Regions from separate parts of the Pseudoalteromonas sp. S327 genome, predicted to be linked through region 4. Evidence: predicted binding sites of a transcription regulator. Region 4 holds the regulator's gene; each other region holds the start of a gene.
What was found. The regulator sigma-54, encoded in region 4, starts transcription at its own class of promoters, with help from an activator protein. The targets are predictions, from matches to a motif close to GTTGGCACGNNNNTNGNNT.
Positions count from the first base shown of each region.

Region 1: the regulator sigma-54 is predicted to act here: its motif matches at 1,637-1,655, upstream of flgJ (flagellar assembly peptidoglycan hydrolase FlgJ).
Region 2: the regulator sigma-54 is predicted to act here: its motif matches at 2,029-2,047, upstream of fliE (flagellar hook-basal body complex protein FliE).
Region 3: the regulator sigma-54 is predicted to act here: its motif matches at 2,418-2,436, upstream of CWB60_RS11350 (EF-hand domain-containing protein).

Region 1 covers NZ_PNDP01000005.1:14,167-18,472, reverse strand. Annotated here, with positions in the region: gene flgK (flagellar hook-associated protein FlgK) at 1-581, opposite strand, end outside; gene flgJ (flagellar assembly peptidoglycan hydrolase FlgJ) at 583-1,599, opposite strand; gene CWB60_RS02805 (flagellar basal body P-ring protein FlgI) at 1,735-2,829, opposite strand; gene flgH (flagellar basal body L-ring protein FlgH) at 2,841-3,524, opposite strand; gene flgG (flagellar basal-body rod protein FlgG) at 3,545-4,306, opposite strand, start outside.
Region 2 covers NZ_PNDP01000005.1:30,821-35,126, forward strand. Annotated here, with positions in the region: gene CWB60_RS02865 (sensor histidine kinase) at 1-496, shown strand, start outside; gene CWB60_RS02870 (sigma-54-dependent transcriptional regulator) at 493-1,917, shown strand; gene fliE (flagellar hook-basal body complex protein FliE) at 2,090-2,422, shown strand; gene fliF (flagellar basal-body MS-ring/collar protein FliF) at 2,443-4,158, shown strand; gene fliG (flagellar motor switch protein FliG) at 4,151-4,306, shown strand, end outside.
Region 3 covers NZ_PNDP01000035.1:46,399-50,704, forward strand. Annotated here, with positions in the region: gene CWB60_RS11330 (putative RNA methyltransferase) at 1-125, opposite strand, end outside; gene CWB60_RS11335 (energy-coupling factor ABC transporter permease) at 122-769, opposite strand; gene xthA (exodeoxyribonuclease III) at 775-1,581, opposite strand; gene CWB60_RS11345 (hypothetical protein) at 1,823-2,254, shown strand; gene CWB60_RS11350 (EF-hand domain-containing protein) at 2,476-2,997, shown strand; gene scpB (SMC-Scp complex subunit ScpB) at 3,149-3,739, shown strand; gene rluB (23S rRNA pseudouridine(2605) synthase RluB) at 3,736-4,306, shown strand, end outside.
Region 4 covers NZ_PNDP01000033.1:48,636-52,941, reverse strand. Annotated here, with positions in the region: gene kdsC (3-deoxy-manno-octulosonate-8-phosphatase KdsC) at 1-28, shown strand, start outside; gene lptC (LPS export ABC transporter periplasmic protein LptC) at 25-579, shown strand; gene lptA (lipopolysaccharide transport periplasmic protein LptA) at 569-1,117, shown strand; gene lptB (LPS export ABC transporter ATP-binding protein) at 1,114-1,839, shown strand; gene CWB60_RS10495 (RNA polymerase factor sigma-54) at 1,909-3,408, shown strand; gene hpf (ribosome hibernation promoting factor) at 3,436-3,723, shown strand; gene CWB60_RS10485 (PTS sugar transporter subunit IIA) at 3,728-4,180, shown strand; gene rapZ (RNase adapter RapZ) at 4,200-4,306, shown strand, end outside.

The DNA of each region.
Region 1 (4,306 bases), on a different contig from region 4:
CGCTGGTTATAAATAGAGCTTGCGCTTGATGCGTTATTTGTGCCATTTACGACTGCAATTTCTTGGTTTAACGTATTTATATTTTGGATGAGTGAGTTGGCTTCTTCAGAAAAAATCTCAAGCTGCTCATTCACTATACCTTGTTGCTCAAGCACGATACCCGAAAGCCTATCCATTTGATCAACTAAGCTTTGCGCATCGGTCATTACTAATGAGCGAGCAACCGACGAAGAGGGCTGGTTTAGCGCCTCTTGCACGTTATTAAATAATGAATTTATGCCCGTTGATAAGTTATTAGACTCTTCTGAAAAAATAGTATCAACACGGTTGGCTTCTGTTACAAATTGATCAAAAAACGATTTATTTGACGTGTCGCGGTTTAACTGCGACTGGGCAAACTCGTTCAATAACCTGTATGTTTCGCCGCGACCTACTTGGTTATCAACCATCGTGGTAAATTCAGTGCGCTCACGTACGTAGCCTTCTGTATTTACATTGGTGATGTTTTTACTGGTCGTTTGCAACAGCTCAGAGCTTGAACGCACCCCAGCACTGGCAATATTTAATAAACTAAACGACATATTACTTCACTCCTTGGGTAAACGCGCTTGTTGCAATATTTTTAAGCTCACTGCTATTTAGCACTTTTTTTATTTTACTCGCGTAATTAGGATCGGTTGCATAGCCTGCTTTTTGTAGCGAATCTAAAAATTCGGTTGGCTGCGCTGTTTTTTGTAATGCTTCTTCGTAGCGTGGGTTTTGCGTTAAAAAATCGACAAAGTCGTTCACGCTTTCTTTTATAGAATCGTAAGCTCTAAAACTTGCTTGCTTTTTAACAGGGGTACCTTGCTCAAATTCAAGCGTTACTTTACTTGCTTTATCGCCTTCCCAGCTTTTATCTGATTTAATATTGAACAGGTTATTTGAGCTATTCCCGTCGCTTTTATTAATAATATGCTTACCCCAACCCGTCTCAAGTGCCGCTTGGGCCACCATTACTGCAGGGTTTAAACCAATTTTTTCTGCCGCTGTTTTAGCATGCTCCCACACTGCACTAACAAACTCTTCAGCATTATTAAACGACGACTGCTGTGTAGGCTGTGTTGTGGTTTTAGTTTGTGTTGCCGCACTGCTGACTACTAAGTCATCTTTATTTGCTTGCTTTACACTGTGCCCCTTTTCGTGCGGCAGTTCAGAGCCTGCGCGTTTATCACTCATAAAGTCGTTAGTAGTTCTTAATACTGAGCCAGGCATAAAGTTCTCAGCATCTGGTGAGAGCTGCTGAACAATTAAATCAGCCAAACCTAAAGACCCATTTGATGAAAGCTCAGAAGAGAGCTGCTGATCGTGCATTTCTTCAAAAAACTTTACGCCGCTAGAGTTAAACGGACTGTCTTCATCTTCAAATGCTTCGTTGGCTTTACGCATCCCTTTTAGAAGCATTTGGGTAAAAATAGCTTCAAATTGTGCCGCTGCTTTTTTTAGCGCCGCTTTAGAGGCATCAGTAGATGCATCACCGCTGTTTAAAGCGTCTTGACGTAAAGTATTAAGATTACTTAAATCAAAAAAGTTTTGCTTATCGAGGTGATTTGTTTCCATCAGCTTTTTGACACAAAAATGAATAATGCTTTAAGAAATGCAAAAATTGAGCCAAAGAAAGGTAAACAGTAAAAAGCTTAAGTACCTTTTGAGTACTTAAGCTTTATTTGGAAGGGTAAACATTCTTAAAAATAATTAAATAACAACAAGCTGCCCGTTAATTGCACCCGCTTCTTTAAGCGCTTCTAAAATAGCCATTAGGTCTCCAGGTGCTGCGCCTACTTCATTTATAGCACGCACTAAGTCATCTAAGCTAACGCCGGGGTTAAATACAAACGCACGAGAATCATCTTGATTAACGTCAATAATACTTTGCTGTGTAACAACGGTTTCGCCTTCTGCTAATGGATTAGGCTGCGTTACATTTTGCTGTTCAGCAATTGTGACTGTTAGGCCGCCATGGGTTATTGCCGCAGGCTGTAGCTTCACATTTTTGCCAATGACAATCGTTCCCGTACGTGAATTAACAATAATTTTGGCTGAAGTGTCAGCAGGCTTAAACTCTAGGTTTTCAAGCGTTGATAAATAAGACACTCGTTGCGATGCATCACGTGGCGCAATAACGCGTACTGAGGCAGCGTCAATAGCTTGTGCACTATTAGGGCCTACCAAGTTGTTAATTGTTGCTTCTAAACGTTTTGCCGTTGTAAAGTCTGGGCGGTTTAAGTTAAAAGTAATGTAGTCGCCTTGCATAAAAGGGCTTTTAACTTCGCGTTCAACAGTGGCTCCGTTAGGTACGCGGCCAACTGTCGGGGTGTTAATGACCACTTTACTGCCATCAAGCCCTTGTGCTCCTAAACCACCCACAATTAGGCTACCTTGTGCTATGGCGTATACGTTTCCATCCACCCCTTTTAAAAAAGTTTGGAGCAAGGTGCCGCCACGTAAACTGCCTGCACTGCCAATAGAAGATACCGTAATATCAATTGTTTGACCCGGCTTTCTAAACGGCGGAAGCTCAGCATGGACTGCCACTGCTGCTACGTTTTTAATTTTAGGGCTTTGTGTTGAAGGCAGCGTAATACCAAAACTGTTTAGCATGCCTCTAAAACTTTGTTGCGTGTAAGAGTTTTGCTCTCCAGTACCAGGTAGCCCCACCACTAAACCATAGCCAACCAATTGGTTAGCACGTACGCCTTCAACCATAGAGACATCTTTTATACGCTCGGCGCTGGCAGAAAATTGCCAGCCTAGCAGTATGATCAAAATAAACGCTTTAATGCTATTCATACTACTATCCTCTAAAACGGAAATAACGAGCTACTAAAGAAACGTGTTAACCACCCTGGGCTTTGCGCTTCTTGTGTTTGTCCTTTACCTGAATATTGAATTCGGGCATTAGCTATTCTATTCGACTCAACCGTGTTATCGGCGCTTACATCTTGCGGACGTACAAGCCCTTCGAGCCTAATAAACTCTTCGCCGGTGTTAAGTGTTAGCCATTTTTCACCACGAATAACTAAGTTACCATTGGGTAAAACACGCATAACATTCACCGAGATGTCGCCCACTAAACTGTTTGACTGATTTGATTTAGAGTCACCGGTAAATGATGAATCACTACCAATGCCAAACTGAATACTGTCGCCACCTATATTTACTGGTAAACCACCTAACCCAATAACGGGGTCTAGGCTGGCTTCGGTTTCTTTATCGGTTTCGGTTTTAGCGGCTTTTGTAGCTTGTGTTGACTCTTCAAGCTTAACGGTAATTATATCGCCGGTTCTAAGTGCTTTTTTGTCTGAATACAAATCATTAAATGTATTGGTGTTAAACAACGAACCCGTTGCAACAACAGGCTCTGCTACAGGCTCTGGGTACATGGGTGCGTAGTAGGGGTCATCTTGAACCACTTCACTATTTTGCGTAGAAACACAGCCACTTAAAAATAAGGTGCCTGCTGCAAATAAAATAACATTACGCATAACTATCCCCTTGTGCACGGTTATAACTGTTGATTGATGTAGCTCATCATTTCGTCAACGGCCGAGATTACTTTTGAGTTCATTTCGTAAACACGTTGAGTTTCGATAAGGTTAACCAATTCTTCCGTTACATTAACGTTTGATGTCTCAAGCGAGCCTTGAATAATAGTACCTAAGCCTTCTACACCTGGATTACCTTGAACAGGCGCACCACTAACAGCGGTTTCGGTGTAAAGGTTTTGACCAATTGGCTCAAGACCCGATGGATTAATAAAGTCACTAATTGTTAGCTGGCCAATTACCACGTTATCGGCTTGCCCTGCAACGCGTACAGATACTTCACCATCTTGAGAAACTGTAATTGATTGCGCATCATCGGGTACATTCATTTCGGGCTGAACAACAAAACCTGCACCTGAGGTAACAATGCGGCCGTCTTCATCGGTAGTAAATTGCCCATTACGCGAATACGCAATATTGCCATCGGGTTGCAGCACTTCAAAAAAGCCTTCGCCTGAAATCATCCAATCGAGTGAGTTTTCGGTGGTGAGCATATTACCTTGCGTAAACTCTTTTTGGTTAGCAACCACTTTTGCACCAGCGCCTAGCATTAGGCCAGATGGCAGCTCGGTATCTTGTGATGAGCGCCCGCCAGGTTGGTTGATGTTTTGATACAATAAATCTTCAAAAATAGCGCGGCTTTTTTTGTAACCTACGGTACTGGCATTCGCCAAGTTATTTGAAATAACTGATATATCAGTTTGTTGAGCGTCTAGCCCTGT
Region 2 (4,306 bases), on a different contig from region 4:
AAGCGGCGAGCAACAAGTGGTTGAACAGGTTTCTATGCAGCAGCTTTTAAACGAGGTAAAACTAGGTGCCGATGCAATGGTGGCCTTAAATAACAGCTCACTTGTTGTTGAGCTACCAGAGCCAGACATAGAAATTACCGGTAATAAAACCGCGCTGGCCAGTGCTATTCAAAACCTTATTCACAATAGTATTCAAATTATTGGCAGCCAAGCCCAGGTGACATTAAAAGCGCAGCGCGATAGCAGCGAACCCGATACCGTGCGTATTAGCGTATGCGATAACGGCCCTGGTGTAGAGTTGAGCCAAATAGAGAAAATTTTTGAACCGTTTTATACCACAAAAAGCCAAGGTACAGGGCTTGGGCTTGCTGTTGTAAGCTCTGTGGCTAATGCGCATCAAGGACGTGTTGAAGTGGTTAATAATGCCAATGGTGGTGCATGTTTTAGTTTATTGCTGCCCATATGCACGGCCTCAACGCAGGAGAAAACAGCATGAGTAATACAATACTAGTGGTTGAAGATGATGCAGGTTTAAGAGAAGCACTCATAGACACGTTAGAAATGTCGGGTATTGCCTGTGTTGCAGCCGATAGTGCTGAGCAAGCCATGATCCAATTAAAAAAATCTGAGTTTTCATTAGTGGTCAGCGACGTGCAAATGGGCGCAATGAGCGGCCTAGATTTACTTAGAAGCATTAAGCTTAACTACCCAGATCTCCCCGTATTAATGATGACTGCCTATGCAACGATTGATGATGCAGTAGAGGCAATGCGCTTAGGCGCAATTGATTATATGGCTAAACCATTTGCCCCTGAGGTGCTTTTAAATATGGTTAGTCGGTATTTACCCGAAAAGCCAAAAGACACTGACGGCCCAATTGTTGCTGACCCTAGCAGTATTGCGCTTTTAGAACTGGCGAGCAAAGTGGCGCGCTCAGATGCAAGTGTTATGGTGCTAGGCCCTAGTGGCTCTGGTAAAGAAGTGTTAGCGCGATACATTCACGATAAATCAAACCGATGCGATGCGCCTTTTGTGGCAATAAACTGTGCGGCTATTCCCGAAAACATGCTTGAAGCCACTTTATTTGGCTACGAAAAAGGCGCGTTTACCGGTGCAATACAAGCATGCCCAGGTAAGTTTGAACAAGCCCAAGGCGGCACCATATTACTTGATGAAATAACCGAAATGGACTTGGGGCTGCAAGCTAAGCTATTACGGGTATTGCAAGAGCGTGAAGTTGAGCGTTTAGGTGCCCGAAAAACAATTTCACTCGACGTAAGAGTACTCGCAACCAGTAACCGCGACCTAAAAGAAGCCGTTGCAGATAACCAATTTAGAGAAGACTTATATTATCGCTTAAATGTATTCCCCCTAATGTGGCGACCGCTCTGTGAGCGCCCAGGGGATATAATAGTATTGGCTAAGCATTTAATAGAGCGCCATTTAGTTAAAAGTAAAGAGCCGCTAGCAACACTTGATAGTGCCGCTGAGCAAAAATTACTAAGCCATGCATGGCCAGGTAATGTACGCGAGCTTGATAACGTAATTCAACGTGCGCTTATTTTGCGAACGGGCAATGTAATTGGCGAACAGGCTATTTTTATTGAAAACTTAATGCAAGCGCCAATTAACAGTACGCCTAAACAGGAGATAGCGCCTGAACAAGCGAACACTCCCAGTGGCGCGTATTATGATGACAAAATAACGCCTGCAGAGGCGAGTAGCTCTCTGCCTAGTGTTGATACTGGCAGCTATAAAGATGAGCTAAAAGATAAAGAGCATAAAATAATATTAGAGACCCTAGCGCGCTGCCAAGGCAAACGTAAAGATGTTGCCCAAACACTTGGGATCAGTCCGCGTACTTTACGTTATAAACTAGCGCAAATGCGCGATTTAGGTATTTCGCTGCCCGCATAACTTTATCCCTTTCTTCTATATAACCCTAAACTAACCACGCTTAGTTTAGGGTTGTCAAATCTCTGACTCTCAAAAATAATAGTTAACCTCATGTAATTAAAGGTTTATTTTTATGGCACACTTTGTGCTTTATTCCCTTTATGAACGTTAACTGCATTTGCCAGAGAAAATTATGAAAATTCAAAACAGCGCGCTATTTCAAGAAATGCAATCAATGGCTTTAGAAGCAGGCCATACAAATCAAATCAATAAGCTACCTACTCAAGCTCAGCCAACATCGTCTGCTCAATTTGGTGACTTACTAAGTGATGCATTAAACACGGTTAATGGCTTACAACAAGATGCCAAACAAAAAGTAGTGGCTGTTGAAATGGGTGATAGAAGTGTATCGCTTGCTGAGGCAATGATTGCCTCACAAAAATCGTCAGTGGCATTTGAGGCTACAGTACAAGTAAGAAATAAACTTGTTGAGTCATACCAAGAAATTATGAACATGCCTGTTTAAGTAGGTAGTGGAGAATTATTGTGGCGCAATCTAATCAATCAACAGATCTTGCTCTTGCTGGCGGCGGTATTGACCAAAGCGAAGATAACGAGCAACAAGAACAAAAGTCGGGCTACTTAAGCGCCTTAAATGGTGTTGATGTGCTTCGCCAAGTTACCCTTATTATTGCGCTGGCTATTTGTTTAGCTATTGCCATATTTGTGATTATTTGGGCACGTCAGCCAGACATGCGTCCGCTGGGTAAAATGCCAACAGAAGAGCTGATCCAAACCCTTGATTTTTTAGATGCACAAAAAATTGACTACGAACTAGACGGCAACGTAATTTCGGTTGATGAAAGCGAGTATCAAAACATTAAATTGCTGATGGCCCGTGAAGGCCTAGAGCAAGGTCCTACTTCAGGCACCGACATCATAATGCAAGATATGGGCTTTGGTGTTAGCCAACGATTAGAGCGTGAACGCTTAAAACACGGCCGCGAACAACAACTTGCCCGCACCATAGAAGAATTAAACAACGTAACACGCGCTAAAGTTTTATTAGCCATTCCAAAAGAAAACGTATTTGCACGCAGAGAGAAAAAGCCATCAGCCACAGTGGTATTGACTCTTAAGCGCGGCAGAATGCTTGATGGCGAAGAGATTGACTCAGTGGTTGATATGATTGCCTCTGCAGTACAAGGGCTTGAGCCTTCACGTGTTACGGTAACAGATCAAAATGGCCGCTTACTTAATTCAGGCTCACAAGACTCATTAGCAGCACGCTCTCGTAAAGAGTACGACATTGAAAGAAAGCGTGAGCAAGAGTATTTAGAAAAAATAGACAGTATTCTTATTCCTGTAGTCGGCTTGGGTAACTACACGGCGCAAGTTGATTTAAACATGGACTTTAGCTCAGTAGAAGAAACACAAAAGCGCTACAACCCAGACTTACCAGCAGTAAGAAGCGAAACCACATTTGAAGAGAACAACATTGGTGGCTTAGCGGTAGGAATTCCTGGGGCACTGACTAATCAGCCACCTATGAATTCAACTATTCCAGAAGTGGCAGGTCAAGGCAATGCTGGTACGGCAACGAACCCAAGCCGAGTGCATAAAGAGGCTACACGTAACTTTGAGCTAGACACCACCATTTCGCATAAGCGCCAACAAACAGGGGTTATTCGCAGAATTAGCGTCTCGGTTGCCGTTGATTATGTGCCAAAAGTAGGTGAAAACGGCGAAACAACCATGGCGCCGCGCTCGGTAGAGGCTTTGTCAAATATACGTCGCCTATTACAAGGTGGGGTAGGTTTTGATATGCAACGCGGCGATGCATTAGAGGTGGTAACCGTGCCATTTGTACGCGAAGCAGTTGATTTAGACTTAGAAGTACCGCTGTGGGAGCAGGACTGGTTTATGAAAATCGTCCGCTTAGTACTGGGTGCGCTGGTTATTATTGTGCTTATTATGGCAGTTGTTAAGCCTATGCTTAAACGCTTAATATACCCAGATGATACGCTCGAAGAGTACGATGAAGATGCATTAAGCTCTGGGGTGGATATTGGCGATAGCACGCTAGATATGCTAAATAAAGACTTTGATTCTGCTTCTGTAGGCTTCTCAAGCGATGGTACACTACAGCTGCCAGATTTACATGGCGACGAAGATTTGCTTAAAGCGGTAAGAGCACTTGTAGCGAACGAACCTGAACTCTCATCACAAGTAGTGAAAGCGTGGTTAACAGAAGATGACTGATCAAGAACAAAAACAACTCCCGCCAGCGTTTGATGTTGACAAGTTAGATGGCGTAGATAAAGCCGCAATTCTTTTATTGAGCTTATCTGAAGAAGATGCAGCGCAAATACTTAAACACTTAGAGCCTAAGCAAGTGCAAAAAGTGGGT
Region 3 (4,306 bases), on a different contig from region 4:
ACCGGTAATAAATTTACATAGCCTTCTTTGGCGAAGTCGAAGGTGTGATTGTTGTCACATCGAAGTGATGAATTATGTTTTAAAAGTGCGTGGTTACATAAAGGGCATTGGTATTGCAGACTCATGAGTCTAGGTAGTCCTTATCATAAAAAGTTTTGACCCAGTGTGGCCGATAAGTGATCAAAAGCGTAATGGCCATACCGTTGAGCATTGCCTCAGGAAACCAAATGATAGCACTTAGGTATACGTAATTATCTGCCAATTCCTGCCAATTATATTGCCCTATAAGCAAATAAAACAAAGCCCCAAAGCTTATTTTTAGACATGCAATAAAGCCTGCCAATATAAAAGAGCATACAAAAATATAAACAAAAAAGTGACGCGGTAAATACTGATAACTCATTATAAAGCCAAGGTAGCTTAATAATGTAGGAATAAATGCACCAAACAGTATTTGCATGGGCAAAAGATTAAGATCAATGTTTGCAAAAGCTGCCAATAGGGCACTGGCCAGTAGGCTACTTAAAATAGCAAGGCGCCACCCTAAAATTAGCGTTGCGGCAGTTACACCTAAAATGTGTAAATCAAGACCGCTTAAAATACCCGCTTTAATTTGCCATAACATGGCAAACACTAACGCACACGCAAGTACCCCTATTTGCCGTGCAGGCGTTTTATAAAGTGCTTTATAGGTATTTTTTTCTACGCTTATAAAGGTAATAATTAAAACAAGGGCCCAAAGTAGCCCTTGCATTTTAAGCGTTAACATAGCAATTATTTAAAGGTTGACCAAATTGGCGCATGGTCAGAGGGCTTTTCTATGCCGCGTAATTCGTAATCTATGCCGGTATCAATACATCGCTCGGCAAGGGCATGGGTAGCAAGTACAACATCAATGCGTAGGCCACGATTATCTACAAACCCTTTAGAGCGATAATCAAACCACGAGTATTTGTCGCTTGTATCAGGGTTTTGCTCTCTGAAGGTATCTTTAAAGCCCCAATTTAATAATTTAGCAAGCCATTCGCGCTCCTCTGGTTGAAACGAGCACTTACCTGTTTTAAGCCAGCGTTTAGCGTTTACTTCACCAATACCAATATCTAAATCGGTAGGCGAAATATTGATATCGCCCATAACGATAACGTCTTCATCGGGCGTGTGGTTTGTTTCTAAATGGGTCATTAAATCTTTGTAAAACTGGCGCTTATAAGGGAATTTTGTTTCGTGATTTATATTATCGCCTTGTGGGAAATAACCATTCATTACCGTTAGGTCGCGGCCATTTTCTTGCTCAACTGTCACACTTATCATGCGTTTTTGTGCTTCTTCAGTGTCGCTGGCAAAACCTTTTAAGACCGATTTAGGCTCATTTTTGCATAACATTGCCACACCGTAGTGCGCTTTTTGACCATGAAAATAAACGTGGTAACCCATTTTTTGTACGTCCTCGAGAGGGAACGCCTCATCATGAACTTTAATTTCTTGCAAACCAATAATGTCTGGCTGGTGTTTATCTATAATTGCTTGTAACTGGTGTAAGCGAGCTCGCAGACCATTGATATTGAAAGAAATAACCTTCATAAAATTTACCTTTAATTAGACTCTGTTTTTATAACTAAATTGTATCAGTAAATAAGCCTACATAACATGATCGAAATGAGAAAATAGCTGCGCAAATGTTGATCAATTGGTGCGTAAAGTTTAAACATTGTAAATGCTTTATTAATTATTTAAATAAATAAAAAATTCAATTGATCTCGTAATTATTGAATATATAATGCGCAAAAATTACTTGTTTAGTCGTTCAAATAGGATCTCTCTCATGAAAACACAATTACTTTTAGCTACTGCTTTATTAGCCTCTGCGTCTGTATCAGCAAAAAGCAACACTTACTTTAGCCAAGATAATAAACTTGAATCTAAATTATGTGTATTAAGTGCAAATGAAGGCTTTAGCGCAGCGCGTAAAGAAGCAGCACAACACGGTGTATACTTATCGCGTTTTTCTAAAAGTGTTTTATGTAATGGTCAAGATATTCGCGACATTGCTAAAAAAGTAACGTCTAACCAAGCTGCTGAATCAAAAGTTGAAGTGTTTGCAAAAGATGCACACCAAGAAACACAGTTATGTATCACAGCGTTAAAGCAAGGCCTTGCGCCTGTTCGCCAAAAAATCGGTAACTTAAACTCATTAAAGTGTAACGGACAAAACGTAACTGAATTTGTAAAGCGTTACCAAAACGCAGCAATCTAATTGCGCGGTAACATGTAGATTAAAATAATACCCAGTTTGTACTGGGTATTTTTTTGCAAAAATTACAAGGTATGCAGCAATCATTGCAAAGCTAAGTAGTTGATTAATGTATATAAAATAAGCTAAATACACGTAACCTATTGATTGTTGGCGGCTTGTGCACTTTGGCATTGGACTTGTATTAGTTAAAGTGACATTTACTAACTACAAGGATACGTCTTATGAAAAAGTTAACACTCGCAACAACTATTTTAGCTTCGTTAAGTTTAGCCGCATGTGCCTCAAACCAAGGCCTTGAAAAAATCGATAGCGATTTTGCAAGTTTAGATAACGACAGTGATGGTTATATTTCAAAAGTAGAAGCAGATGACGATAGCATCTGGGGCCACTTTTCAAATATTGATACCAATATGGATAACGAGATCAGTCGTAAAGAATTTAACACTTACATGCAGTTAAATACCGGTAAGGTAGCGACTGACAGCGAAGTAAGTGAGTCGGCGTTTAAAGCTAAAATAGCTAAATTTGATAAAATCGAAAATGATTTTGGAAGTTTAGATAACGACAAAAATGGTTACATCTCAGTAGAAGAAGCTGACGATGATGATATTTCAAACCATTTTGGTTACATGGATGGCAACAATGATAAACGCATCAGTAAAGGTGAGTTTAAAGGCTACATTAGCAAATACGGTAAAGCCGTTGCTGAAGATGATGCACTAAAGCATTATAAAAACAGCTAATATTAGCTAAATACGCTACACATAAGAGCCAGCATTAATTGCTGGCTTTTTTGTGCATTTAATTTGTTTTAAAAGCAGATATATTTTCCCCCTTTTGCGATGTTCTGTCATAATAGATGGCTACGTATTTTAAAGGGCAAAGCAAAATATTATGGCGGGTCGTCGAATTAGTGATGAACAATTAATTGAGATCATTGAAGCGGCTATATTTGTCGCAGACAAACCTGTTAGCAAACGCCACTTAAAAGATACTGTACTTGCTGATTTAGCTATTTCTATGTCACGAATTAACACTGCAATAGACGCTATACATACCCACTACCAAACACGTGGCATCAAGCTAGTTGAAGTAGGCAGTGGCTATCGCTTTCAAGCGTGTAGTAGTTTAAGCCCTTGGCTTAGTAATTTATGGCAAGAACGGGCACCTAAGTACTCTCGCGCACTACTAGAAACTTTGTCGTTAATTGCCTACAGGCAACCAATAACGCGTGGTGAAATAGAGCAAGTACGAGGCGTAACAACCGGATCAGCAATTATTAAAACCCTTCTTGAGCGAGAGTGGGTTAAAGTAGTAGGGCATAAAGAAGTACCTGGTAAACCAGCGCTTTATGCAACAACAAAATTATTTTTAGATTATTTTTCGTTAACCGGTTTAGATGAACTCCCTGCATTGCCAGCGCAACAGGAAAGTAAAATAAACCAGTTATTAAGTGATCCTTCTGTGAGAGAACCATCCGAATGAGTATTCAAGGTGAAAAGTTACAAAAAGTCCTAGCCCGCGCAGGGGTAGGCTCACGACGTGAAATGGAAAAATACATTGATGCAAACCGCGTTAGTGTTAATGGTAAAGTGGCTAAATTAGGTGACCGTGTTGAGGAAACAGACTTAATACGTGTTGATGGCCACAGCGTAAAGATTGAAGAAAAAGCCGATCGTATTTGTCGTGTAATTATGTACAACAAGCCAGAAGGGGAATTAAGTACACGTAAAGACCCAGAAGGACGTCGTACTGTTTTTGACCGTTTACCACGCATAGACGGTGAGCGTTGGATTGCTGTTGGTCGACTAGATATTAACACAGCTGGTTTAATGTTATTTACCAACGATGGTGAGTTAGCTAACCGCTTAATGCACCCAAGTTATGAAGTTGAGCGTGAATATTCAGCCCGTGTATTCGGTGAAGTGACCAATGAAACCATTAAAAACCTAACGCGTGGCGTAGAGCTTGAAGATGGTCCGGCTAAATTTTTAACGGTTAAATCACTGGGTGGCGAAGGCATTAACCGTTGGTACAATGTAACGCTAAACG
Region 4 (4,306 bases):
GCTTACAACACAAGGCACCAGTTCATGAATGCAGCACGCGTTATACTCAGTGCGTTATTCATCGGCTGTATGGTTTGGCTTTGGTACCCTTATTTTACCCAAACTAATGTAGCGCCAGAGCAAGAACCTGAAGTAATTGCAAAGCCCGATTACACCGCTATAGAGCTTAAGCAAACAGCCTATGACGAGCAAGGCAAAATAAGCCATAAAGTCACTGCGGCTAAAATGGAGCTGTACCAACAGCTTGGTTTTACATTTTTTGAAAAACCTATTTTCACCTTGTATAACGAAAAGCAAACATGGCGAATAAATGCAGACGAAGCAACGCTTTACGAAGATAAACAACTTATTTTAGAAGGCAATGTGGTTGCTAAAAATTTAGTTGATAACGCCATGATAGATAACATCAATGCCGATAACATCGAAGTCGACATTAAAGCGCTAACAATGCGCTCTGAGCAGCCAGTGGTTGTCACTGGGCCTAATTTAAAAATTGTCGGGAAAGGCCTTGAAGCCGATTTAAAAACCGAAGTAATAAAACTAATTAACCATACGCGAACAATATATTATGACCAATAAACTCACTAAAATACTTATTATCCCATCGCTAATGCTTGCATTTAGCGCCTCTGCTGCTGAGCCTGCTGCTCAACCGCCAGCAAATCAAATTTCTATTAGTGCAGACCGTCAAGAAGGCCAACTTAAAGAAAACGTAGGTATTTTTGAAAAGAACGTCGAAATTGTGCATGGTAATCGCAAAATTACAGCCGACCGACTTGAAGTACATAAACGTGAAGACTTAGGGGATAACAAACAACTCCTTATTGCCACTGGCAGCCCAGCCTACTTCGAAGAAAAACAAGACGATGGTACCGTAATGAGCGCCAGTGCAAACGAAGTACGTTACGACGTAGCAAAGCGCTTTTTAACGCTTGTTGGCGATGCTGAAGTCGCACAAGCCGGTCAAAAAATTAATGCTAAAAGTATTACCTACGATATGCAGCAGCAGCTTATTAGCGCAGAAAAAGACGAAAACTCCACGGATCGTGTCCACACAATTTTAGTGCCTGTTGAAGCAAAAATTAAAGAAAAAACAGGTAACGAAGGTCAACCATGAGCACCTTAAAAGCAGAACTATTAGCAAAAAGCTATAAAGGCCGCCAAGTTGTAAAAAATGTAGGCCTTGAGGTAGAAGCCGGCAGCATTGTTGGCTTATTGGGCCCTAATGGCGCAGGTAAAACCACCACCTTTTACATGATTGTAGGATTAGTACCTAGCGACAAAGGTAAAATTTCTATTGATGATAACGACATTACGTTATTACCTATGCACAGCCGCGCCCGCTTAGGCATTGGCTATTTGCCGCAAGAGTCATCAATATTTAGAAAGCTGACAGTTTATCAAAACTTAATGGCTATTTTAGAAACGCGTAAAGAGCTCAATAAAGCCGCGCGAGAAGAAACGCTCAACAACTTACTTGATGAATTTAGTATTCAGCATATTCGCGATAGCCAAGGTATGGCGCTTTCTGGTGGTGAACGCCGCCGTGTAGAAATTGCCAGAGCACTGGCAGCGAACCCCAAATTTATTTTATTGGATGAGCCTTTTGCTGGTGTTGATCCGATTTCAGTGTTAGATATAAAGAAAATAATAGAACATCTTAAAAACCGTGGCATTGGCGTATTAATTACCGATCACAATGTAAGAGAAACCCTTGATGTTTGTGAAAAAGCCTACATTGTTTCTCATGGGGAGCTAATTGCATCTGGTACCCCAGAACACGTATTAAATGACAAAACTGTACGCGATGTTTATTTAGGCGAGCAATTTAGGCTGTAACATTTAAGCCACACCTACAAGCATCTGCTAATATTAATTATAACAACATAAAAGGATTGTTAGAGATACATGAGGCAATCATTACAGCTGCGCATGGGCCAGCAACTTACAATGACTCCACAATTGCAACAAGCGATTCGCTTGCTGCAGCTCAGTACATTGGATCTCCAGCAAGAAATACAAGAAGCACTTGATAGCAACCCGCTATTAGAAGTAGAAGAGCAAGATTACACGGAAGAGTCGGCTGGAAAAAATGAACAAAAAGCAGATACGGATGATGTAACCGTAAGCGCATCGGCTGACGATACAACCAGCGAGTACGAGCAAGACAGTGGCGAAGCTTTAAATAAAGACACCGTTAGCGATGATATGGCAATGGATGTAACCTGGGATGAGTACATGAGCGCAGCCCCTGCGGCATCCTCAGGCCCAATGCCGGAAGATGAGTCTATTTATCAAGGTGCCTCTACTGAAACGCTACATGAGTATTTAATGTGGCAGCTTCAGCTTACTCCTTTTAGCCCAACTGACGAAGCCATTGCTATTGCCATTGTAGAAGCTGTAGATGACTCGGGTATTTTAACGCTAAGTTGCGAAGAAATTTTAGAGAGCTTTAACCAAGAAAACAATGACGAAGTTGAAGTTGAACTTGACGAAATAGAAGCCGTTTTAAAGCGTATTCAGTTATTTGACCCTGTAGGTATAGCCGCGCGCAGTTTACAAGAGTGCTTGTGTATTCAGCTAAACCAGTTTGATAAAGACACCCCTTTTATAGAACAAACTAAAATGATCTTAACCGATCACATTGATCTATTAGCGGCACGCGACTATCGTACATTAATGAAAAAGACTAAGCTTAAAGAAGACGAGCTTAAAGAGGTCATGACCCTAATACATACCCTCAACCCAAAACCTGCAGATACAATAGTAAGGGAAGAGTCGGAGTATGTAATACCGGATGTGTCGGTTAAAAAAATAAAAGGCCGCTGGGTGGTAGAGCTAAACCCAGATAGCATGCCAAAAATACGCGTAAATAGTCAGTACGCGGCTATGTCACGTACCGTAAAATCAAGTGGTGATAGCCAATTTATTCGCTCTCACTTACAAGAAGCTAAATGGTTTATAAAAAGCCTTGAAAGCAGAAACGACACGCTGCTTAAGGTAACAAACTGTATTGTAAAACAGCAACAGGCATTTTTTGAACATGGCCCAGAAGCAATGAAGCCAATGGTTTTAAACGATGTTGCTGAAATGGTAGAAATGCATGAATCGACAATTTCGCGTGTTACTACGCAAAAATATATGCATACGCCACGTGGTATTTTTGAGCTTAAGTATTTTTTCTCAAGCCACGTAAGCACTGAAAACGGCGGTGAGTGTTCATCAACCGCAATACGTGCCCTAATTAAAAAGCTAATTGCCGCGGAAAACTCAGCTAAACCATTGAGTGATAGTAAAATTGCGGATATATTGGCAGAGCAAGGAATTAAAGTAGCTAGACGCACAATAGCAAAATACCGTGAATCGCTAGCTATTCCACCGTCAAATCAGAGAAAGAGTTTGATATAAGACGTAAAAAACAAAGAGGAAATGCTTATGCAACTAAACCTAACTGGTCGTCACGTAGAAGTAACTGATTCACTTAGAGACTATGTAAATAATAAATTTGCAAAGCTAGAAAGGCACTCAGATCATATTAGCAATGTGCATGTCATTCTCGATGTAGAAAAACTCAACCAAAAAGCAGAAGCGACTATTCATGTAAGTGGCGCAGATTTATTTGCCTCAACAGAGCACCAAGATATGTATGCCGCTATAGACTCGTTGATTGACAAGCTCGATCGTCAAGTCATAAAACATAAAGAGAAGCTTGCTAGACACTAATATTATGAAATTAAGTACATTAGTATGCCAGGACTGCAGCAAAGCTGCGGTCCTTTTTAGTAGTAAAAAAAGAATTTTAGAGTTTATCAGTGAGCTAGCTCATGAAAAGCTCCCCTACTTACCACAACAAGATATTCTTAATGCGCTGGCAAGCAGAGAAAAGCTAGGCAGTACTGGTATTGGCCGGGGTATCGCCATTCCTCATGGCAGAATGGGTGGCGTAGAAGAGCCGCTGGCTTTAGTACTTGTTAGCGACACGCCTGTTAACTTTGACGCTATTGATAACTGCCCTGTTGATATTTTTGTTGCACTCATCGTACCAGATGGCGATAACCAACAGCACCTAAAGACTCTGGCAACCATAGCTGATAAACTGAGCAACAAAGAATTTTGTAAACAGCTGCGCAGTGCTAAAACCGATGCTGAGCTGTATCAAGTAATTGTTGATCAATCGTAGTAAATATTAAGGGCTATAAATGGAGTTAATTATCATAAGCGGCCGTTCTGGTTCAGGTAAGTCGGTTGCTTTACGCGTGGTTGAAGATTTAGGCTATTATTGCGTAGATAATATTCCGGTCAACTT